Regions from separate parts of the Spongiibacter tropicus DSM 19543 genome, predicted to be linked through region 1. Evidence: predicted binding sites of a transcription regulator. Region 1 holds the regulator's gene; each other region holds the start of a gene.

Evidence for each region. Region 1 encodes LexA, which represses DNA repair genes until DNA is damaged. Its sites were predicted from a motif close to ACTGTNTNTANANACAGT; they were not measured.
Region 2: the regulator LexA is predicted to act here: its motif matches at 2,118-2,135, upstream of G411_RS0101705 (YebG family protein).
Region 3: the regulator LexA is predicted to act here: its motif matches at 5,275-5,292, upstream of recN (DNA repair protein RecN).

Annotation. Positions count from the first base shown of each region.
Region 1 is NZ_ATUS01000004.1:97,372-105,360, reverse strand. It holds gene mfd (transcription-repair coupling factor) at 1-1,999, shown strand, start outside; gene G411_RS0115330 (CsiV family protein) at 2,038-2,826, shown strand; gene G411_RS0115325 (S-methyl-5'-thioinosine phosphorylase) at 2,791-3,537, opposite strand; gene G411_RS20790 (mechanosensitive ion channel family protein) at 3,530-4,579, opposite strand; gene G411_RS0115315 (DUF6763 family protein) at 4,914-5,234, shown strand; gene lexA (transcriptional repressor LexA) at 5,384-5,986, shown strand; gene G411_RS0115305 (hypothetical protein) at 5,989-6,396, shown strand; gene G411_RS20785 (hypothetical protein) at 6,425-6,691, opposite strand; gene G411_RS0115295 (hypothetical protein) at 6,770-7,249, opposite strand; gene topA (type I DNA topoisomerase) at 7,261-7,989, opposite strand, start outside.
Region 2 is NZ_ATUS01000001.1:329,818-337,806, forward strand. It holds gene acnB (bifunctional aconitate hydratase 2/2-methylisocitrate dehydratase) at 1-2,026, shown strand, start outside; gene G411_RS0101705 (YebG family protein) at 2,170-2,448, shown strand; gene G411_RS18950 (efflux RND transporter permease subunit) at 2,497-5,574, opposite strand; gene G411_RS0101715 (efflux RND transporter periplasmic adaptor subunit) at 5,564-6,658, opposite strand; gene G411_RS0101720 (TetR/AcrR family transcriptional regulator) at 6,802-7,422, shown strand; gene G411_RS0101725 (mechanosensitive ion channel domain-containing protein) at 7,410-7,949, opposite strand; gene G411_RS0101730 (transglutaminase TgpA family protein) at 7,942-7,989, opposite strand, start outside.
Region 3 is NZ_ATUS01000001.1:1,562,538-1,570,526, forward strand. It holds gene G411_RS0107325 (YhjD/YihY/BrkB family envelope integrity protein) at 1-1,102, opposite strand, end outside; gene dnaJ (molecular chaperone DnaJ) at 1,186-2,310, opposite strand; gene dnaK (molecular chaperone DnaK) at 2,494-4,422, opposite strand; gene grpE (nucleotide exchange factor GrpE) at 4,554-5,108, opposite strand; gene recN (DNA repair protein RecN) at 5,331-6,998, shown strand; gene fur (ferric iron uptake transcriptional regulator) at 7,059-7,472, opposite strand; gene G411_RS19680 (outer membrane protein assembly factor BamE) at 7,547-7,915, shown strand; gene G411_RS0107360 (RnfH family protein) at 7,919-7,989, opposite strand, start outside.

The DNA of each region.
Region 1 (7,989 bases):
CCCTGTTGTGCACGCCGATCACGGCGTGGGGCGATATCTGGGTTTGCAGCGCCTGGATGTGGACAATGAAAGCAATGAATTCCTGACCCTGGAATATGCTGACGGCGCCAAGCTCTATGTACCGGTATCAGCCCTGCAGTTGATCAGCCGCTACACCGGCGCCGACGACGAACTCGCGCCGCTCCACAAACTGGGCAGTGACCAGTGGAGTCGCAGCAAACGCAAAGCCGCAGAGAAAATTCGCGATGTGGCGGCAGAATTGCTGGACATCTATGCCCGGCGCGAAGCGCGCAAAGGCCGAGCCTTCGACATTGATAACGACTATCAGCAATTTGCCGACGCCTTCCCTTTCGAGGAAACACCGGATCAGCAAGCTGCTATCGACGCTGTTCTGAGAGACTTGCGCTCCGAACAACCCATGGACCGATTAGTCTGTGGCGACGTGGGCTTCGGCAAAACGGAAGTCGCGGTGCGCGCCGCCTTTATTGCGGTACAGAACAGCAGCCAGGTGGCAATTCTGGTCCCCACCACCCTGCTCGCTCAACAGCACTACGAATCCTTCCGAGACCGCTTTGCAGACTGGCCCTTCAAAATAGAAGTACTGTCGCGCTTCCGCACCGCGGCCGAGCAACAGGCCGTGATCAAGGATTTGCAGGCAGGCAAGATTGATATCCTGATCGGCACGCACAAACTGCTGAGCAGCGACATTCGCTATGCCAATCTCGGATTGGTGATCATCGACGAAGAGCACCGCTTTGGCGTTCGCCAGAAAGAAGCATTGAAAAATCTTCGTGCCGAAGTCGATGTGCTGACCCTGACGGCCACCCCGATTCCCCGCACACTGAATATGTCCATGTCGGGCATTCGCGACCTTTCGATCATTGCCACGCCGCCCGCGCGGCGCCTGTCGGTAAAAACCTTTGTACGCGAACGCGATGAGGCACTGATCAAAGAGGCCATTCTCCGAGAGGTATTACGCGGCGGTCAGGTGTATTACCTGCACAATGAAGTCAAAACCATCGAGAAAACCGCCCGTGACCTGCAGGCGCTGCTGCCCGATCTACGCATTGGCATCGGCCACGGCCAAATGCGCGAGCGCGAGCTTGAGCAGGTGATGAGCGACTTCTATCACAAGCGGCACAATGTGCTGCTGTGCTCGACGATTATCGAAACCGGCATCGACGTTCCGAATGCCAACACCATTATTATCGAGCGCGCCGACAAATTTGGCCTGGCGCAACTGCACCAGTTGCGGGGACGCGTCGGTCGCTCCCACCACCAAGCCTACGCCTATTTGCTGACGCCACCACAGAAGCAACTGACCCGCGACGCCGAAAAACGCCTCACGGCAATCAGCGAAGCAGACGACCTTGGCGCAGGCTTCACACTGGCTACCCACGACATGGAAATTCGCGGCGCCGGGGAACTGCTGGGAGAAGGCCAGAGCGGACAGATTCACTCCATCGGTTTCAGCTTGTATATGGAAATGCTGGATCGCGCGGTGAAAGCCATTAAAGACGGGAAAACCGTCGACCTTGAGTCCAACCAGAGCGATCATACTGAAGTCAATCTGCGTATTCCGGCCCTCATTCCCGATGATTATCTGCCGGATGTCCAGGAGCGACTGATGCTGTACAAGCGCGTCGCCAGCGCCGACAGCCGCGACGAATTGCGGGAGCTGCAAGTAGAAATGATCGACCGGTTCGGGCTGTTGCCGGAGCCCTGTAAACACCTGTTCCGCTGTGCTGAATTGCGGTTGCGCGCTATCGCCATAGGCCTGAGTAAAATCGAGGCATCCGGCGCGGGCGGTCGTATAGAGTTTGCCGACGACACAAAGGTTGAGCCCATCAACATTGTGCAACTGGTGCAGAAAAATGCTGCACGCTACCAGCTCGACGGCGCCAATGCGCTGCGCTTTAAAGAGCAGACGGAGGCCGCAGAACAGCGCATTGAGGCAGTGGAACGCTTGCTTGATCTGCTTGCACCCAGTACAACATAGGCCGAGCGCCTCTCGTGACAAGGAAAGAGATTCCCACTATGCATCGCCAACGCTTCTTCGCCCTCCTGTTCGCCACACTGCTCAGTGCGGGCGCGCTGGCTCAGCCCGACGGGCGCTATCAGATCGATCTGGTGGTTTATGCCAACACCGATCCTGCCGCACAACAGGCCGAGGTCTGGCCAGACAATCTTCACCTGCGCTACCCCCACGACTGGGTCCGGCTGAACAACCAAGGGGAAGCGAACCTCAGCCGTGTCGGCACCAACCACCCACAGTTTGCCAAGGCCCTGCGCTCTCTAAAGCTGTCATCGCGTTATCGCATACTGACCCAACTGAGCTGGATACAGGATTTAGAGCCCAGAAAACGCGCACCGGCGGTTCTTATTCAAGGGGGGGAGCGCTACGGCGAGCACTATGAGTTGGAAGGCTATGTTCGTATCGCGCTGGAGCGCTATCTGTATGCCGAGCCACAACTCTGGCTTTCGCGCTTTGGCTACCAGCAGGGCAATTACTACTTGCCCAGACGGCCCAACCGCCATCAGCCGATTGACGAGGAAGTGGAGATCCCGCAGGAAGACACCCTCCCCCCGCAGGAGGCACTGGTGGAATTCCCTGGCACAGACATGAGTATTGAAGATAACGCGCCCAGCCAACCGGTCATTCCGGTAGGCGCCGAGCCGGTAGAACGGATCGTAGTGATGAGTGAAGAACGCCGCATGCGCAGCGATGAGCTTCACTATATCGATAACCCGCTGTTTGGCCTGCTGATCATGATCAGCAAGCCCCAAACTTCAACCGTGGCTGAGGATACACTGAGCCAGCAGTGATTTGACCTGCAGCATGCCGGTATCGATAACGGCCTGAATATCTTCCATCGTAATCAGGGTGTCGCTCAATCCGGCACCCGGATTAACCACCAGACACACCGAGGCATAATCCAGCCCGGCCTCTCTGGCAAGCGCAGCCTCAGGCATGGCTGTCATCCCCACCATATCATTGCCGTCTCGCGCCAAGCGTTGAATTTCCGCCGCCGTTTCCAGGCGCGGCCCCTGTGTTACCGCATAGGTACCATAGGGCTCGACATCAATATCCGCCGTCTGGGCTGCGGCACACAATCGCAGGCGTAACTCTTCGCAATAGGGGTAACTAAAATCGATGTGTTGGACATTGCCATCCCGGCCATCGTAGAACGTGTGCTCGCGCCCCCAAGTGTAATCATTAATCTGCTCCGGCAAGGCAATTACCCCCGCAACAAAGCGCTCACTGATGCCACCCACTGCGTTCACTGCAATAATCTCACCCGCACCGGCGTCTTTCAGCGCTTGAATATTGGCCCGGTAGTTGATCGCGTGCGGCGGCAGCGAGTGCCCCACACCGTGACGGGGCAGAAACAGAAATTCCGCGCCCTTGTATCTCATCTGATGAATCGGCGCGCTCGGGGCACCGTAGGCAGTCTCCACCTCGCGGGTACCCAACAACTCCGCGCCGGGCCAATCGCACAAGCCCGTTCCACCGATCACCGCAATCGTTTTAGGCATTCTCAATGTCTCCTGCTTCGCTGCCATCGCGAGCAACACGCTCTATTTGTACCGGGTCCATTTTGATAGTACTGGTTGGGTAAGCCACATCGGCCCCCAGCTCATGAACAATCTCGAGAATGTTCAGCAGGATGTCCTGCTTAATTTCATGGTATTTCACCCACTGCGTCGTCTTTGTGAAGGTATACACAAAGAAATCGAGTGAAGACGCATTAAAGCTGTTGAAATTGACGATCAGTGTCTTGCGGGTATCAATTTCGGGGTGGTTGGCCAGCATTTCCCGGACCTTGCTGATAATCGCCGGAATATGCTTCGCATCGTCATAGCGCACACCGATAGTTTCATATATGCGGCGGTTCAACATGCGCGAGGGATTTTCAACCGAAATCTGCGTGAAGGTGGCATTCGGCACATAAAGCGGACGCTGATCAAAGGTCCGTATGCGGGTTTGCCGCCAGCCGATATTTTCCACTGTCCCCTCAATATTCTTGTCGGGGGACCGAATCCAGTCTCCGACAGAAAACGGGCGATCGAGATACACCATCAACCCACCGAAGAAATTCGCCAGCAAATCCTTGGCGGCAAAGCCCACCGCGATCCCGCCGATACCCCCAAAGGCCAACACCCCGGAGATACTGTAGCCAAGGTTCTGCAGAATCATCAGCACTACGACGATAATCACCGCGCTGCGCACCAGCTTGCCGAGCGCCATGACGGTTGTCTGGTCGATGGGCTCATCGTCGTCGCCATATTCCCGCGACAGAATCCCTGTTTCTATCTCTCGAACCAGCTTGACCAAAAACCAGCCAAGAATCGCCATTACCGCTACCGCGCGGAAGGGCTGTAGCGCCGAAAAGATATCCGCATCCGTACTTTCGCCAATAATCTCCAGTACGTGACTGGCACCAACGACCCAAATCATCAGAATTAGTGGCTTGCGAGACGCCAGCAACAAGGCGTCGTCCCAGAGGTTGTGCGTTCTGGCAAATTTCTCCGCCAGCTTATTGAGCAGTCGTCCGACGAATAAGTTGGCCGTCAGCATGATCAAGACGACGATAAAGACTTCTGTAAGCCATGGGTAATTAGAAAACTCCACACCCTTTAGCCAGTCCTGAGACAGCACCGCAGTTCCTCCGCGCTAGACAGATTATTTGTTATGACCGCGTCCGTTATAGCTGGCTGCACTAAAAAAGCGCGGTCAAAATGGGAAAAGCAGTTTAACTTAGGTAGCCATCCCTCTGAAAGCGCTTGGATTTCGCCATGCATCCAATAATTCACTAAGGAGAAACCACGGTTATCGACGCGCAAATACCGACTGGACACCCCAAGGGGAAGTGATAGCTTGGTGCAAAAGTCGAAGAAAGGAGGCAAGCGTTATGGCGAGCATAGCTCCTCAAGTTGGCAGCTGGTACAAAGACCTTGAAACTGACCAGCAGTTTGAAGTCGTTGCGATCGACGACCGGGAACACACCATCGAAGTGCAAATGATTGATGGCGAGATTTGCGAATATGATCTGGAGAGTTGGCGACAGCTCGCCCTGCAGAGTATCGAAGAACCCGAGGACTGGCGTAATGCCTTTGAGCTCAGCGACGACGACTACCGCGACTGGGGCGACGGCTTAATACCGGAACAACTCTGCAACCCCTTACACGAAATAGAAACTGACGTCGTCAACGGCCTTTTTGACGACTACTGAAACCCTCTCCCCCCTCTGCCCGCCCACGGCTTTACTGGGGCGGGCCTCTTCACACCATACCCTCGCTTCAGAAAATACAGGGCAGCGCTTGCACTGGATAAAATACTGTATATACTCACAGTTACTGTATAGATAACCAGACCGCGATTATGGAAAAGCTAACTGCCAGACAAGCTCAGGTTCTCGAACTTATCAAAAGCCATATTGAAGACACAGGCTACCCTCCGACGCGGGCAGATATTGCCAAGGAGCTGGGGTTCCGCTCGCCCAATGCGGCGGAAGAACATCTCAAGGCACTGGCGAGAAAAGGCGCCATTGAAATCATTCCCGGCGCTTCTCGTGGCATCCGTCTTCCGGAAGAACTCGGCATCCCCATTGTGGGTCAAGTGGCAGCAGGTAGCCCTATCCTCGCGGAGGAGCACATCGAAGATCACTGCGCCATCTCGCCAAATTTGTTTACCCCGGCTGCAGACTATTTCCTTCGTGTTCGCGGTGACAGCATGATCAATGCGGGCATCTTCGAGAACGACCTCCTCGCCGTTCACCGCACTCCCGTTGCCCATAACGGGCAGATTATTGTCGCGAGAATCGGTGACGAAGTTACCGTTAAGCGCCTGCAGAAAGAGAAAAGTAACCACCGCTTGCTGTTAATTGCGGAAAACCCGGACTACGCCCCCATTGAAGTTGACCTGCGTGAACAGGACTTTGCTATCGAAGGCCTGAGCGTAGGCGTATTGCGTCGAGGAAACTGAACATGGCTTTTGAACAACGCCCTCTTTTTGATCAGCAGCACCCGGCTGACAACGCGCACATTACGGAAATCACCCTTAGCAGCCAGGCGCAACTGTCGCGCACTCTGCTGTCCGCCATGCTGGGCCAGCTCTGCGGGAGCACCGATCCGCGCTGGCTTTGCTGGGTTGCAGATCGGCCGGTCAAACCGCTACTGGACGCCAACAGCCCTGAACGAGGACAGCGCATCCTGCAAGTCGTTGTAAATGAAGGCAGCCTCTGCAATATCGCTGCTCGTGCCCTTGAGCGCGGAAAGAGCCACACCGTCGCGGTGTTACTGAAAGGCTCACTGGGAGCTGCCGAGCGACAACTGCTAACCCAAGCTGCAAAGGCAGGTCAGGCCGAATGTCTGGTAATCCACTTACAGGATTAATTGAACGTATACAGAAAGGAAACCGTGCTCAATGCACGGTTTTAGATTGAGGCAACACGCCGTCAATGGCGTCTTCATCATCATCGACATCATCTTCCACGTCATCGCTGATGATCTGCGCGGCTTCCAGCCCCGCCTGCACCATAACCCTGGCCAGCTCCAGGCATGAGCCCGGAATCTGCTTGCGGGTCTCATCAGAAAAGCGAATGGTCACCAACGGCTGCTCATCGCCCTCAGAGCGCTGCAGCACAATATCGCCATTTGCCAATTCAACCAGTTCTAAATAAGACAGCACAGAATATCCCTTGAGTCGATCTTGCCCGAACAACGGGGTTGACCGGTAGTGTAACAAAGGCAGCCTATCTCCGGCCAATCAGTATTCCTGCAGCGTCGCCCGATGCCGGTTCACGGTATCACTCAGGAACTCCAGGGCCTCCCAGCTCCGTTGCAGCGAGTCATCCTCACCGCGAGAAGAAGCAATAAGTGCGCCGGAAGATGCCTGCACCGCAGAGGGCGCATTGATAAACGCGTATTCCAATACCCATTTGAGTCGCGCGTCATGGCTTTCCCTGTCAGCCAGTTCCGCTATTTCCGGCGGATGCTCACCTGATGAGAGGACGCGGGCCGAATAACGACCGATAGGAATCGCCTGCTGAAACCGGGGTTGCTGGAATAGCAAATCCGCTAAATGGCTCTCGTAAGCCAGCCGCAGTTGCCAGAGACAGGATTCAAGACAAGCCCGATGGAAATGCCCTCCCCACTCTTCCCGACTGCCCTCGGTCAGTTGGTTCAAATACTGTCGGGCAAGAAACAGATGGAGGTTGCATTGCCCTCGGTAGGTTTCTGACGACATGCTGTCCCGCCCTATTTGTCTGATGTCTTACGGCTGGTCTTTTTCGCTTTGACTCTCGCCACCCATTTCCCGCCTTCATAAAAGGCTGACCAACCGCTGGGTTTTCCCTCAACTTCTGACTGTACGTACTGCTCTTTCGTCTTACGGCTGTAGCGAATCACCGTATCGCGACCTTCGTCGTCCTCAGCAGGCGCCGAGAACAGGAAGTTGTATTTGGGGTCAATTTCCGCCTGATGAGGGAGGATTTCTTTTACCAGAGGCGCCCGGGTCTCCCGATTCTTGGGGAAACCGCTGGCGGCGAGGAACAGCCCTGACGCCCCATCGCGCAACACGTAGTGATCATCCACTTTTTCACAGCGCAATTCGGGCATGGACACAGGGTCCATTTTCGGCGGCGCGGCCTCCCCATTGCGCAGCAATTTGCGGGTATTCTTGCAGTTCTCATTGGTACAGCCAAAATACTTGCCGAAACGGCCGGTTTTCAGCTGCATATCGGCCCCGCATTTATCACACTCGATGACCGGACCGTCATAGCCCTTCACTTTGAAGGTGCCGCGCTCGACCTCGTAGCCACTGCAATCCGGGTTGTTGCCACAGATGTGCAGCTTGCGCTGCTCATCGATCAAGTAGCTTTCCATTGCCGTGTTACAGATCTTGCAACGATGCATACTGCGCAGTACGCGGGATTCCGCCTCGTCGTCATCCGCATCGATGCGCACAAATTCCTCGCCAGGAACGAG
Region 2 (7,989 bases), on a different contig from region 1:
GTACAAAATGGAGCGCGACGGCCTGACGCCTGACCAACCCGGTCAAATCGGCCCCCTCAAGCAAATTGAAGAACTGCAGAAAAAAGGCCACCCCATCGCAATGGTTGGCGACGTTGTGGGCACGGGCTCTTCACGTAAATCTGCCACTAACTCTGTGCTGTGGTTCTTCGGCGATGATATCCCCGGCGTGCCCAACAAGCGCGGCGGCGGTGTTTGTATCGGCGGTAAAGTTGCACCGATCTTCTACAACACCATGGAAGACGCAGGTGCACTGGTTTTCGAAGCCGATGTAGAACAGCTGAATATGGGCGACGTGATCGAAATCCGTCCCTACGACGGCGTAATCAAAAATGTTGAAACCGGCGAAACCGTCAGCACTTTCGAGCTGAAGTCCGATGTACTGCTGGACGAAGTACGCGCTGGCGGCCGTATCAACCTGATTATCGGCCGAGGCCTGACTGCCAAGGCCCGCGAATCTCTGGGTCTGCCCACCTCTGACTTGTTCCGAGTACCGGCGCAACCGGAAGACACCGGCAAAGGCTTCACCTTGGCACAGAAAATGGTTGGCCGCGCCTGTGGTCTGCCTGAAGGCCAAGGCGTTCGCCCCGGCACCTACTGTGAGCCGAAAATGACCACCGTGGGTTCTCAGGACACCACTGGTCCGATGACTCGCGACGAACTGAAAGACCTGGCCTGCCTCGGCTTCTCTGCCGACCTAACCATGCAGTCGTTCTGCCACACAGCCGCATACCCCAAGCCCGTGGATATCGACACCCAGCACACCCTGCCCGATTTCATCATGACTCGTGGCGGTGTATCTCTGCGTCCCGGTGACGGCATCATCCACAGCTGGCTGAACCGCATGCTGCTGCCCGACACCGTAGGTACTGGTGGTGACTCGCACACCCGCTTCCCGATGGGTATTTCTTTCCCCGCGGGTTCCGGTCTGGTTGCGTTCGCAGCAGCGACCGGCGTCATGCCACTGGATATGCCCGAATCTGTTCTGGTTCGTTTCAAAGGCAAAATGCAGCCCGGTATCACCCTGCGCGATCTGGTTCATGCCATCCCCTACCAGGCGATCCAAGACGGTCATCTGACTGTTGAGAAGAAAGGTAAGAAGAACATCTTCTCTGGCCGTATTCTCGAAATCGAAGGCTTGGAAGGTCTGACCGTTGAGCAGGCCTTTGAACTCTCAGATGCTTCTGCTGAGCGCTCTGCGGCAGGCTGTACCATCAAGCAAGGTGTTGAGGAAATCTCTGAATACCTGCGCTCCAACATCACCCTGCTGCGCTGGATGGTCAGCGAAGGCTATGGCGATCCGCGTACTCTCGAGCGTCGCGCCAAGAAGATGGAAGAGTGGCTGGCCAATCCGAGCCTGTTGCAGGCCGACGCCGACGCGGAATACGCAGCGGTTATCGAAATCGACCTCGACCAGTTGAACGAGCCTGTGGTCTGCTGCCCGAACGATCCCGACGACGCCAAACTGCTGTCAGAAGTGGCTGGCGACAAGGTTGACGAAGTGTTCATCGGTAGCTGCATGACCAACATCGGTCACTTCCGTGCGGCCGGCAAACTGCTGGATGCGCATAAAGGCAACCTGTCGACCCGTCTGTGGCTGTCACCGCCGACGAAAATGGACCAGCACACGCTGATGGAAGAAGGTTACTACAACATCTTCGGTGCAGCCGGTGCACGCATGGAAATGCCAGGCTGCTCGCTGTGTATGGGTAACCAGGCGCGTGTCGCCGACGGTGCAACCGTGCTGTCGACCTCCACGCGCAACTTCCCCAACCGTCTGGGTACCGGCGCAAACGTCTACCTGACCTCTGCCGAGCTGGCCGCCGTTGGTGCCATCGTTGGTAAGTTGCCGACGCCTGCCGAGTACATGGAATACGCCAAAGATCTGAACAGCATGTCCGCGGAAGTTTACCGCTACATGAACTTCGATCAGATCGAGTCCTTCCAGAAAGGTGCCGAAGAAGGCGCTCGCATCGCCGCAGTGGAAATCACCGAGGTTTCTGCTTAAGCGATTTGCGATCTGTCGCAGAGAAGCCGCCTTCGGGCGGCTTTTTTTATGCCTGACAGGCTTGCGCAGATAAAATCTCCTTGCAATAAATACTGTATTTACATACAGTATTTTGAAATCTCAAACGCAATCAGAGGTGAAGCATGGCGGTTATAGCCAAGTGGATGTGTGACCGGGACAACACGATGTTCGACAGTAAGAAAGAAGCAGATGCCCACGATAAGATGCTGGAGCTGGCAGAGCAATTTACTGCCTTGTTGCAGCGGGAGATTTCCGGCATAGACGACGCTCAGGCCGAAGATTTCGGTATTCTTCTATCTCGTAACAAAGAGCTGCTGATGCAAGCCTGCAAGGGGAAAGTTGAAGCACTGGACGACATCAATAGCGCCGTGACCAGCGATACCGTACGCAAACTTGCCTGAATCGTAATGCCCCGCTTCCAGCGGGGCATTTCACTTCGCTCCGTACCCCTATGAACGCTGACTGCCCTGCTCTTCGCGATCAGCAAGGTGCGGGAAGTATTTCATCAGGTAGGGGCGACGCAGCACTAGAAATGCTGACGGCACAAACACCAGCGACAGAATCGTAGCCAGCACCGTCCCCCCTGCCAACACCACAGCAAACGGTGGCCAGAACGTCCCCTCGGCAATCAGCAACGGCACCAGGCCAGCCACCGTGGTAATGGTTGTCGAGCTGATGTGGCGGGTACAGGCCGCAACGGTATTCACAATCTCATTGCGATTTCCCGCCATCGCCAATGGCGAGGCTTTCAACTCTGTCAAAATGACAATCGCCGCATTTACTGCGAGCCCCATCAAGCCCATCAGACCGATAATGGCCGTGAAGCCGAAGGGATATGAACCTAACCAGAGGCTGAGCATACCCAGCCCGGCAGATTGAATCGCGACGATAAAGACCAGCGCCGACAGGCGGAATGAGTCAAAGGCCATGACTACCGTAACGACTAGCAGCACTACAATAATGCCCACACTGCTGAGCAGCTTGCCCACCGCGCTATTGCGGCTCTCCGCTTCACCACCAACCTCCAGTTCATAACCGGCAGGGACAGCAAAGTTTTCAGCATCCAATGCGCTGCGAACAGCGGCCAATACCTTGGCCGGCAATACGCCATCGCGGATATATATTTCTACCTTGTTCACCCGCCGCCCATCGCGACGAGTAATCTGTGCCTGCGCCGACTCCAGCCGCACATCCGCAATCGCCGACAGCGGCCTGGCGCCGGTCGGCAATATCAGTGGGAAAGACAGGAAACGGTCAACGCTGGTTTCCTGAACGCCATCACCGGAAACCCTCACAGGCAACTGTTCACTGCCATCCAGCAAGCTGCTACTGACAATACCGTCGACGCTGGCAGCCAGCAGTGAGGATAAGTCTCTCAAGCCTACCTGGCTACGCTGAGCCTCGCTCTCTTCCACATCCAGCCACAGTTTGGGCACTCGTTCCCCAAGCGAGTTGCGCACGTGGACAACACTCTCGGTCTTCAACGCAATAGCGCGAAGCTCGTCACCCAGGCGGCGAAGCTGCTCCAGATCGGCGCCGTATAAGCGCAGCTCAACCGGGGCAACCGTCGGCGGCCCCTGCCCCAGACGACGAATAATCGGCTGATACTCGGGGAAAGCATTATCCAGCTCCCGCTGCAGTTGCCCGACCAGTCGGTTTGCTGCCGCCGGATCGCTCACACGCGTCATCGCCTGGGCATAATGGGGCGTGCCATCGCGGTTATCCAAGAGATTGTAATAAAACGAGGGCGCGCTGCGACCAATAAACCAGTGCAGTTCTTCAACTTCTTCATGCGCTTCAATAACTTCGCTCATGCGCTCCGCTGCACGACGCGTTGCCGCAATGCTGGAGCCCGCAGGCAGGTACACCTCTATATCGATCATGTCGCGATCAGACGGAGGAAAGAATTGCTCCGGCAACTGCTGGGCCAGCATGAACCCTGCCAGCGGCAAGGTACAGCAAAGCAAAGCGGCCCGGCGCGGCATTGCCAGACAGCGACTGAGAAATTTCCTGAAGCTGCGATCCAGTGATCCCGCAGATATACCGGGACGATGCTCTGCCGCCAGCAGCCTGCCTGCCACGGGAGCAATGATAAACAATGAAATCAACCAGCTGCCGAACAGCGCAAAGATCACCGAATTGGCCAGGGGACCTACAAACTCACCGGAAGCACCGGGCATCAAGGCAACCGGCATAAAAGTCAGTACCGTTGTCAGGGTCGAGCCCAGCAAAGGCACCCACAAATGTTTGAAAGCCTTGGTTGAAGCCGCCACCGGGGAATAGCCCTCTTCCCTGTAGCGCCTAACCATATCAGCCACCACGATGGCGTTATCGACCATAATCCCCAGCGCGACAATCAGCCCGGTCACCGACATCTGGTGGATGGGCAACCCGGTAAAGAACATGCATGACAGCGCGTATAGCATCGTCAGTGGTAACGACAGTGCGACGATGAACGCCGATCGCCAGCCTAAGGTGAACAGCAAAATTACGAAGATAAAGAAGAAGCCCAGCGCGATATTGCCCAACAACTCATTCAAACGCGCCGTCGTATAGCGCTCCTGGGAAAACAGCTCTTCAATCACCACCTCGTCAGGCAGCGTCTCGCCGAACTCGGCAACAGCTTTGCGCAGTGATGCGGTCCATTGATCGCCCCGCATCGTCGGGAGCATACGAACGGCGATAACAATCGCCCGCTCGCCATGCACTTCGGCAATATCCTTCTGCGAGACCGGCTCACCGCGATAGACCCGGGCAATATCCTGCAACTGCAGTGAACCGCCATGTTCCTGCGTCAGCAAGGGTGTACGTCGGATCCGCTCAAGCTGGTCAAAGCCGCCACTGAATTCCATCGGCAGGCGCTGCTGTGCACCGATCAGCTCACCTGCTGCGGTCTTGGCATCGCTGTTGCGCAACAACCCCGCCACAGCGGGCACGTCCAGCCCCACAGCACCGGCCTTGATGACATCAACACGCACCTGCACTTCTTCCTGAGGCGCGCCACGCAGTTTAACAATGTCGGTGCCATGCAGATTACGCAAGCGGCTGGCGAGTTCTTCAGCGTAGCGCCCCACTCTGAGCAAATCGGCTTCACCCTCGCCCTGCCAACGCAAGGCGGCCAACCAGGTGAAAGCGTAATCTCGTTCATGATCCAGTTGCGGCGGCGAAGCATCGGCAGGCAATGATTTCGCGGCCTCACCCAGTTTATCGCGCACTTCAGACCACAGACGATCCGTATCTGCGGGCTTTACCTCATCGACAAACGCAATACTGATCGCCGCAACACCAGACTTGGCCGTCGAATCAATGTGATCAATTTCAGGAATTGCGCGCAGTGCGGTTTCCAGTGGTTCGATGACCAGCGTCTCTACACGCTCAGCACTGGCACCGGGCATCTGGGACAAGACAATGCCATGCCGATTACCAAATCGAGGATCTTCCAAACGAGGCAAGCTCGCCACTGCCGCCAGTCCCGCCACAATAATCAGCGCGATACCCAAGGCGATAAAACGCGGATTATTCAGCATTAGGCGTGTCCTGCTTGGCAATTGTTACCGCTTCACCCGGCACCAGACGGTGGGTACCGTCGGTCACCACCCGGTCTCCGTCTTGCAACTCACCCTGCACATAAACGTTGCCACGGAATTGATAGAGCGGCTGCACTGAACGCTTGCGCAGATGCACCCCGTCCTCACCCTCTGCAATCTGGTAGACCGCCCACGTTCCCCGCACATCGCCCACCATCGCCGTCATAGGCAACCAGAACCCAGGCTTCTGCCGAACTTCATGCAACAGCAAATGCACGGTTTCTCCATCTACGAAGGGCGCCTCTTTGGGAAGCTGCACTCGCACTGTTCGAGTCTGCGTCCGCCAGTCCAGATTTCGCGACACCGAAATAATAGTGACGGACCAGCGCTGATCACCGCGGGCAATCTCCATCCCCTCTCCAGGCAGCAGATCGCGGCCCAGTTGGTCGGAAACACCGAATACCGCCTCGTTATTCCCCGTTTCAACCAGTTGCAAAACCGTTCGGCCAACCGCGACAACCACCCCTTCCTCTATATTGAGTGAGGCAATTTCACCGGCAAAGGGCGCGGTTAAGGTGGATTTCTGAAGGCGCAACTCAACACCACGAAGTTGCTCTGCGACTTGTGTTAACTGTTCCCGAGTTGCCCTAAGGCGGCTGTCCAGCTCATCAAGCTGCCCCTGAGATACATAACCTTTTTCCGCCAGTGCATTGAAACGCTCCTGATCCAGTCGCAACTGCTCAATGCGTGCCTGAACCTCACGGCGGGCTGCGCGCAGCTCACCCCGCTCAATCTCCAGTGCCTTGGTATCCAACTCTGCAAGTAATTGCCCGCGCTCAACACGCTGCCCATCGACGACGTGCAATCGAACAACACGCCCGGCCACCTCAAAGCCGATATCCGCTCGCTGACTACCTAATACTCGCCCCGCAAACAGTCGCTGAACATCATAGGACTGCTGACGTTTAATCTCCCCCACCTTGACCGGCGCGCCGTCAGCGAACGCACTGAACGCGGCGCTTAATAACAGGCTACACACCAAGCTGCGCTGCCAAAGACGGGAAAAAACGAAAGTTCTAAACATGCTGATGCCTGCGCTCGGCTAAAATGGACTATTGGGTCCAGAATATAGATAAACCAAACTGGACTGTCTAGTCCAGTTTGGTTACGGTATAGACACAAAAATTTCAGGCTTACTACCGACGAGAGAGGCAAAGACCGGCAGTGATGCAAAACAAAGCGCGCGGACGCAGCAAGAGCGAGGAAAAACGCAGCCAGATTGTGGATGCGGCTGGCGACCTGTTCATGGAGCAGGGTTACGAAAGCGTCAGTATGGAAGGTATCGCCAAACTGGCCGGGGTCTCAAAACAAACCTTATACAGCCACTTTGGCAGCAAGGAACAACTTTTCAGCGCCGCGATTCAATGCAAGTGTGAAGAGTACCCACTGGCCGATACCCTGGACAATGAGTCACGCAGTTGCCGAGAATCTCTTGAGCATTACTGCGGTCACCTTATTGAGCTATTGCTCAGCCCGGAAGCGATTCAGGTTTATAAGGTTTGCGTTGCCGAAGCCGACCGTTCGGATGTCGGCCAACTGTTTTGGGAAGCTGGCCCCGCACGAGTCAGAGAACAGCTCTGTGACTTCTTTGCCCGCAATACCGCAGCGGGCAACTTGAACATCGACGATATCGACATGGCGTGCAGCCAGTTAATCTCCATGCTGCACGGCCAGGTGCAAACCCGTATTCTGCTGTCGATGACCGACTGCAGCGAACTCGACAAGCGCGAGCTGCACCGCTACAGCCAGCGTTGTGTCGATATGTTTATGGCGTTTTACGGCAGCTGATCCTCGCCCTTCTCCCCGTCCAGCATCGCCGGGGCTGCAGGCGTATTCCTGCGAAGTTTAATGACGGGCTTCTGCAACAGTGCACTGTTCGGGTAGGTAATATCTGCGCCATCGTCGCGGCGGATCAGGACATGGAATGAGGCAATTTCCATGATTTCACCGGTAATATCTTCATCAGCATCCACCACTTTCACACGGTCGCCCACCCGATAAGGAAAAGCAAAGAAGATAATGATACCAGCGGTGAGGTGACTGAGAATCGACCACTGGGCAAATAACGCCACACCGATAACTGCCAGCACCGAGCTGAGGAAAATATATATCTGGTGGTACTGCAGACCCAGTACAAAGCTGATTGTCAGAATAGCCACCGCGACCATACTGAAGTTCAACAGTTTGCGTAGTGTGAATACCCGGCGCTGAGAAATATCCCGTCTCTCGGCAAACTCGTCGATCAGGCGATTGAGCACCCGGTTCAGATAAACCAGGGCGACCAAGGCAACAACCACAACTATCAGTTTAGACATTCCGCTCACTTCCTCTATCATTCGCCCGATAAGGCCGCCT
Region 3 (7,989 bases), on a different contig from region 1:
TCAAGCCCGCCGTGCGCAGGGCGCGCAAAACGCGGGTCACACCCTGAATCTGCACACGCAGGCGCGCCACGAACTCCGACGCACTCAGCGGCCGACGCCCTTCGTAATAGCGCTGCGCCAGCACCGTCATAATGCCGAGAGCGAGATCCTCCTGCTGACGAATACTCATATCGCCACTGCGCCGCGAGGGGACGACATATTCCGGATGTTGCACATAAAAAGCAACACTGCTGCCCACCAGCAGGATCAGCCAGCTTATATAGACCCACATCATGAACAGAATCAGAATCGCAAAGCCCGAGTAGATCGCATAGGTACCACTGTCACTGGCGGAGACCACCACGCTGCCAAAGCCCCAGCCCAGACTCTGGAACAGCACGCCCGAAACGACACCCGCCACCAAGCCCGCCCGCAGGGTGACCCGCGTATTGGGGATAAACATATAAAAGAAGGTAAAGGCGCAGATGATCATCAGATAGGGCGCCGCCGCGGTCAAAAACGACACCAGTATGGCTATCGGCGGCAGCTGCTCACTTACCTGCTGAACAGCGCCACCACTGAGCACACTGGCCGACAGACCGATGGCCGAAAACACCAACAGCGGCCCGATCAGCATCACACTGCCATAGTCGGCCACACGCCGCCCGATGCTGCGGTGCTGCTCCAGGCGCCAGATATGGTTGAAGGTTGCCTCAATCTTCTGGATCAGCGAGATGGCCGTATAAAACAGCAGGGCAATACCGAAGGTGCCGAGCACGCCGATTTTGACGTTGTCGATAAAACCGATGATCTTCTCGGTAATCTCAACACCCTTGTCGCCCATCGGCGCCAGAAATTGCAGCATGATGGGCTCGAGCTGCTTGTTGTGCATACCAAAGGCTTTCAGCACCGAGAAGCTCACCGCCAATAGCGGCACCATCGACAATAGCGTGGTGTATACCAGACTCATGGCGCGCAGCGTCAGCTCACCTTTGGCAAGATCATCCAGCACCACATACAGGTAGCGCAGCAGGTAGATCAGCCGCTTTCGCCAAAAACTGTAGGCCGCCACTTCCGGCGCCCAAAGACGCTCCGCGACAAAACGGTTGAGGGTTTTATCCATAAAACGGGTGCCCGAGCTGAATCAAAGGCTTTCAGGATGGAGAAAAATGCAGGGCAAGTCGAGAGGGGCAAGCCCCTCCCGCCTCAGAGCTTCATATCGTCGATGAAATCTTTCACGCCATCGAACCAGCTTTTCTTGCGCGGCGACTGTTTGTCATCACCTTCCAGGCTCGCATGGAATTCCTGCAGCAACTCTTTTTGACGCTTGTTCAGCGACACAGGTGTTTCCACCACAACCTTGCAGATCAGATCGCCGGTACTGCCACCACGCACCGGCGTGATGCCCTTACCGCGCAGGCGGAAAGACTTGCCAGTTTGGGTTTCGGCGGGAATCTTCAGCTTCACACGACCATCGAGCGTCGGCACATCCAGCTCACCACCCAATGCCGCATCCGCAAAGCCGATCGGCACTTCGCAGTGCAGGTGTTTGCCATCGCGCTTGAAGATCGGGTGCGGACGCACCGCGATCTGCACATAGAGATCCCCTGCCGGACCACCGTCAGGACTGGCCTCGCCCTCGCCACTGAGGCGAATGCGGTCACCAGTATCCACACCGGCTGGCACTTTCACCGACAGCGTCTTGGTCTCTTCCACCCGGCCCTGACCATGACAGTCAGAACAGGGGTCAGAAATAATGGTGCCGGTACCGCGACAGTTTGGACAGGTTTGCTGCACAGCAAAGAAGCCCTGCTGCATCCGCACCTGCCCGACACCATTACAGGCGCCACAAGTCAGCGGCGTAGACCCTTTCTTGGCACCACTGCCGTCACAGGTCTTACAGGCAACCAAAGTAGGAATGCGGATTTTCGCAGTAGTGCCGCGCACCGCCTGCTCCAGATCCACTTCCAAGGTGTAGCGCAAATCCGCACCGCGCTGTGGGCCACGCTGACGACCACCGCCGCCACCGAAAATATCACCAAAGACGTCGCCGAAAATATCGCTAAATCCGGCACCACCGCCGCCACCAAAACCGCCGGCGCCCGCGCCAACACCTTCGTGACCAAAGCGATCATAAGCCGCGCGCTTTTCTTTATCGGAGAGCACTTCGTAGGCCTCGGTGGCCTCCTTGAAGATATCCTCTGCTTTCGGGTCATCCGGGTTGCGGTCCGGGTGATTCTTCATGGCGATGCGACGATAGGCCTTTTTAATTTCCTTTTCGTCAGCGCTTCGCTCCACGCCCAGAATTTCGTAGTAATCGCGTTTTGACATCGTTTCGTTTCACGCTTTATCTGCGGCGGGGACAGCGCTCACACGCAGCCCGCCGCCAGATTAAAATTTCACCGACAAGACACGCGAAACGGGAGTTGGCGAAACGCCGCGCAAACCTGCTGCTTTCAGCGTCCTCCGTCTCCCGTTCGCGGCAAACCCGGCGGGGCATCGCCCCGCGCAGTTTTACTTCTTGTCGTCGTCCTTCACTTCCTCAAACTCGGCGTCGACCACATCGTCTGCCGCATTGCCGGCCTCAGCCTGCTCAGCGCCACCGGCTGCTTCAGCCTGCGCCGCCTGCTCAGCGTACATTTTCTGTGCCAGGCTGCCAGAGGCCTCGGTCAGTTCCTTGGTCGCCGCCTCAATAGCGTCGACGTCGTCACCTTTAATGACCTCATCAACCTTGCTCAGCGCCGCCTCAATGGCAGACTTCTCTTCATCACTGGCTTTGTCGCCAGCTTCTTCGAGCGTCTTGCGCGTCGCATTGGCCAGACCTTCAGCAGTATTGCGAGCGGTAACCAGCGCTTCGAACTTCTTGTCCGCTTCAGCGTTGGCTTCGGCGTCGCGCACCATTTGCTCGATCTCGTCCTCATTCAGACCGCTGGAAGCGGTGATGCGGATCGACTGCTCTTTGCCGGTCGCCTTGTCTTTCGCCGATACATTCAGAATACCGTTGGCGTCGATATCGAAGGTCACTTCGATTTGCGGCAGACCACGCGGCGCGGGCGGAATATCGGCCAGATCGAAACGGCCCAGCGACTTGTTCGCCGCCGCCTGCTTGCGCTCACCCTGAACCACGTGGATGGTCACCGCCGTCTGGTTATCTTCAGCCGTTGAGAACACCTGCGACTTCTTGGTCGGAATCGTGGTGTTCTTCTCAATCAGCGGCGTCGCTACGCCGCCCATCGTTTCGATACCCAGCGTCAGCGGGGTAACGTCCAGCAGCAATACGTCTTTCACGTCACCAGACAGTACCGCACCTTGCAGAGCCGCACCCATGGCAACCGCCTCATCGGGGTTCACATCTTTGCGCGGCTCTTTACCGAAGAATTCCGTCACCTTGGTCTGAACCAGCGGCATACGAGTCTGACCGCCGACCAGAATCACTTCATCGACTTCACTGGTGCTCAGACCCGCGTCGTCCAGCGCCGTCTTCATCGGCTCCAGCGAACGCTTAACCAGATCTTCAACCAGCGACTCCAGCTTGGCGCGACTCAACTTCACCACCAAGTGTTTGGGACCGGTCGCATCTGCCGTGATGTAAGGCAGGTTCACCTCAGTCTGCTGACTGGAAGACAGCTCGATCTTGGCCTTCTCCGCCGCCTCTTTCAGGCGCTGAACCGCCAGCGAATCGCCTTTCAGGTCGATGCCATTTTCTTTCTTGAACTCTTCCGCCAGGTAGTCGATCAGGCGCAGGTCAAAATCTTCACCACCCAGGAAGGTGTCGCCGTTGGTCGCCAGCACTTCAAACTGGTGCTCGCCATCCACCTCGGCAATCTCAATGATGGAGATATCGAAGGTACCACCACCCAGGTCGTATACGGCCACGGTGCGATCGCCCTTGGCCTTGTCCATACCGTAGGCCAGTGCAGCCGCCGTTGGCTCGTTGATAATCCGCTTTACTTCCAGACCGGCAATGCGGCCCGCGTCTTTGGTGGCCTGACGCTGAGAGTCGTTGAAGTAAGCCGGTACAGTGATAACCGCCTCGGTGATTTTCTCACCCAGATAGTCTTCAGCCGTCTTCTTCATTTTCTTCAGCACTTCCGCAGAAATCTGCGGGGGCGCCAGCTTCTCGCCTTTAACTTCCACCCAGGCATCGCCGTTGTCGGCTTTGCTGATGGTGTAAGGCACCATTTTGATGTCTTTCTGTACAACATCATCCTCAAAACGGCGGCCAATCAGGCGCTTCACCGCATACAGGGTGTTGTTGGGGTTGGTCACCGCCTGACGCTTGGCGCTCTGACCAACCAGAATCTCATTGTCGTCGGTGTAGGCGACGATAGACGGCGTGGTGCGCGCACCTTCCGCGTTTTCAATAACCTTGACCTTGTCGCCATCCATGACGGCAACGCAGGAGTTGGTGGTCCCCAGGTCAATACCGATAATCTTGCCCATAATTGTTACTCCGCATTCGCTGTTTACTGCGCGGGGCGCTTCGCCCCAAAACTGTGTTCTTGCCGTAGATATTGGCCCTTTTCACGACTTTTCAAGGGCACGGCGTGCATTTATGCAAATATTTACGTGGCTTATTCGCCCTTGGCGACCACCACCATCGCGGCGCGCAACAGTCGGCCGTTCAGGGTGTAGCCTTTCTGCATCACATCAATCACCGTGTTGGGTTCAACACTGGGATTGGGCACCATGGCCATCGCCTCGTGAAACTCGGGATCAAAGGGCTGCCCAGTCGGATCAATCGCCTCAACATTGTGACGCGCCAGCGCGTCCTGCAAGGCTTTGCGCGTCAGCTCCACGCCTTCAACGAGCGGCTTCAGCGTTTCGTTTTCCACATCGGCGGCAGCCAGTGCACGCTCGAGGTTATCGGCCACACCCAGCATGTCGCCAGCGAACTTCTCCAGCGCAAACTTGCGCGCGTTCTCGGCGTCTTTCTCGGCGCGACGGCGCACATTCTGCGCTTCGGCCGCAGCGCGCAGGGCCTGCTCTTTGGCATCGGCCGCCTCCTGACGAGCCGCGTCCAGTTGCGCCTGCAGATCATCCCCGGCCTCGGCCTCTGCACCGCTATCAGTCACCTGCTCCTGAAGCTCTTCTTCCGATACCTGAGCCTTATCCTGTTCTTCCGCCACGTTCGCAGCCTCCTGTCTTTCAAATCTGCGGCCCTGCCGCCTGTAATAGTGTGCGACCCCGCGGGATCGAGCTGGCTCGACAATGGGGCCGACCGCCGCATTTTCAAGGGCAGGAAGAAAATTTCACGCGTCACCCGCCAGAACTATTGAGCCACCCGAGCCAACTACTGTATAAATAACCAGACATCAAAACCCAAACACCCAACCCACGGGAGCCACGCCATGCTGGTTCACTTGAGCATCAGCAACTTCGCCATCACCGAATCACTGGAAGTCGAGTTACAACCGGGCATGACCGTACTGACCGGGGAAACCGGCGCGGGCAAGTCGATCATGCTCGACGCGCTGGGGCTGACACTGGGCGATCGCACCGATAGCGGCGTGGTGCGGGCGGGCGCAGAGCGGGCAGACATTCACGCCGAATTCGACATCAGCCAGATTCCCCGCGCCCGCCAGTGGCTGCAGGAACGGGAACTGCTGGCCGGCGATGAATGCCGACTCCGCCGGGTGATTACCAAAGAGGGTCGCTCGCGCGCCTACATCAACGGCCAGCCCGCCACAGTGCAGGACGTTCGCGAACTGGGCGAACTGCTCATCGACATCCACAGCCAGCACGCCCATCAATCGCTGCTGAAAAAACCGTATCAGCGCGAACTGCTGGACGCCTTTGCCGGCGCCACTGAACTCTGCAGCGCACTGAGTGACGACTGCAGCCACTATCAAAAACTCAATAAGCGGCTCACCCAACTGGAAAGCCAGCTCGACGAGCAGAGCGCTCAGGAACAACTGCTGCGTTACCAACTGGAAGAGCTCGACCGACTGGCCATTCAGCCGGGAGAAGTCGAAGAACTGGAAATCGAGCAGAAACAGCTCGCCAATGCCGAACAGATCCTGTCCACCAACCATCACAGCCTCGCGCTCTGCCGAGAGGGTGAAGTGAATGCCATGGGCATTCTTCAACAGGCCCTGTCGTCGCTGACAGGCTGCCAGCACGGCCACCCGTCACAGGAAGCCGCCATTTCCCTGTTGGAAAGCGCCCGCATCCAGATTGAGGAGGCCGCCAGCGAACTGCAACGCGTTACCGACGAAACCGAGCTGGACCCACAACGCCTGCAGCAAGTGGAAGAGCGTCTCGACGCCATCTATCAGACCGCCCGCAAACACCGCATTCAACCGGAAGAGCTGCCGGGACTGCAGGAATCACTGCAAGAGCAGCTCGACACGCTGGATGCCACCGACGAAAAACTCGACGCCCTGCGCAGTGAGCGCGACACCGCCCTGGCGAACTATCGCAAGAAAGCTGAAAAGCTCAGCAAGCAACGGCGCAGTGCGGCCGCAAAAATGAAGAAAAGTATCGAGGCAAAACTCAGCGAACTGGCCATGAAACACTGCCAGATCGAGTTTGCCATTACCCCACTCGACAGCGACCAGCCCCATAACCACGGCAACGAAGATATTGAGATTCTGATCCGCAGCAACCCCAATGCCGCCATGGGGCCGCTGCATAAAATCGCCTCCGGCGGCGAGCTGTCGCGTATCAGCCTGGCCATTCAGGTAGTGACGGCGCAGGTTGCCACCGTGCCCACCGTGGTTTTCGACGAGGTGGACGTAGGCATTGGCGGCGCTACCGCAGAAATTGTCGGGCAGTTGCTGCACGACCTCGGCTCACGCAGCCAGGTATTGTGCGTGACTCATCAGGCACAGGTCGCCAGCCAGGGCGATCAGCATATTCTCGTGCAGAAAACCGGCGATAAGAACAGCGTGCGTACCGAGCTGCACGCGCTGGGCGATGACCAGAAAATTGAGGAAATTGCCCGGATGCTGGGCGGGATTGCGATTACCGAAAACACCTTGGCTCACGCGAGAGAAATGCTGGCGACGCGCCACTGAGCGAGGCGCCAGCATCGAGACACGGTGTCGGCAGCGATCACTGCCGACACAGAAAAAAGCTTACTTCTTGGGGCGAACGTACAGAACCAGGCTGTGGTCGACCAGCTCGTAGCCGCGCTCTTCCACCAGCTTGTGCTGACGCTCTTCGATGATGTCATCGTAAAACTCGATGACCTCACCCGTTTCCATACAAACAATGTGGTCGTGGTGCTCGCCCTTCGCCAGCTCGAATACCGAGTGACCGGCTTCGAAGTTGTGGCGCACCACCAGACCGGCCGCCTCAAACTGGGTCAGCACGCGGTATACCGTTGCCAGACCTACGTCTTCTCCCGAGTCCATCAGCGAGCGATAAACATCTTCCGCACTGAAATGCTGATTGTCGGCCTCGGCCTGCTCAAGCAGTTGGAGAATTTTGACCCGTGGCAAGGTGACTTTCAGACCAGCCTTGCGGAGTTCTTGGTTTTCGCTTGACATAAAGCACTGACCTTAGCGTTGTGTAGAGGATTGCGATATTATCCCCGCCTCTGCGAGCGATTGGAACCCTGACTATGTTTTTGCGTATTGCCACCGTCAGCCTGCTGTTGCTGCTTGGCGCCTGCAGCTCCCTTGAGTTTCCCGGCGTTTATCGCCTGTCCATCGACCAAGGCAATATTATCACCCAGGAGATGGTCGACCAGCTTGAAATCGGCATGAACCGCAGCCAGGTCGAATACGTGATGGGCACACCGCTGATCCGTAACACCTTCAACCCGGACCGCTGGGACTACGTCTACACCCTCAACAAAGAGGGCAAGCCCTCAGACCGCCACCAGCTCAGTGCCTTTTTTGAAGGCGACACACTGGTCAAAATTGTGACCGACGTCGCCCCCTCTGAAGAAGGTCGCGTAGGCGGCGGCGCCGACGCCCAGCCCGAGTAACACTCAGGCGTCTTTAAGCGCCTTGGCTTTTGCCGCCCGCTGCTTGCGCACTTCCTTGGGGTCAGCAATCAGCG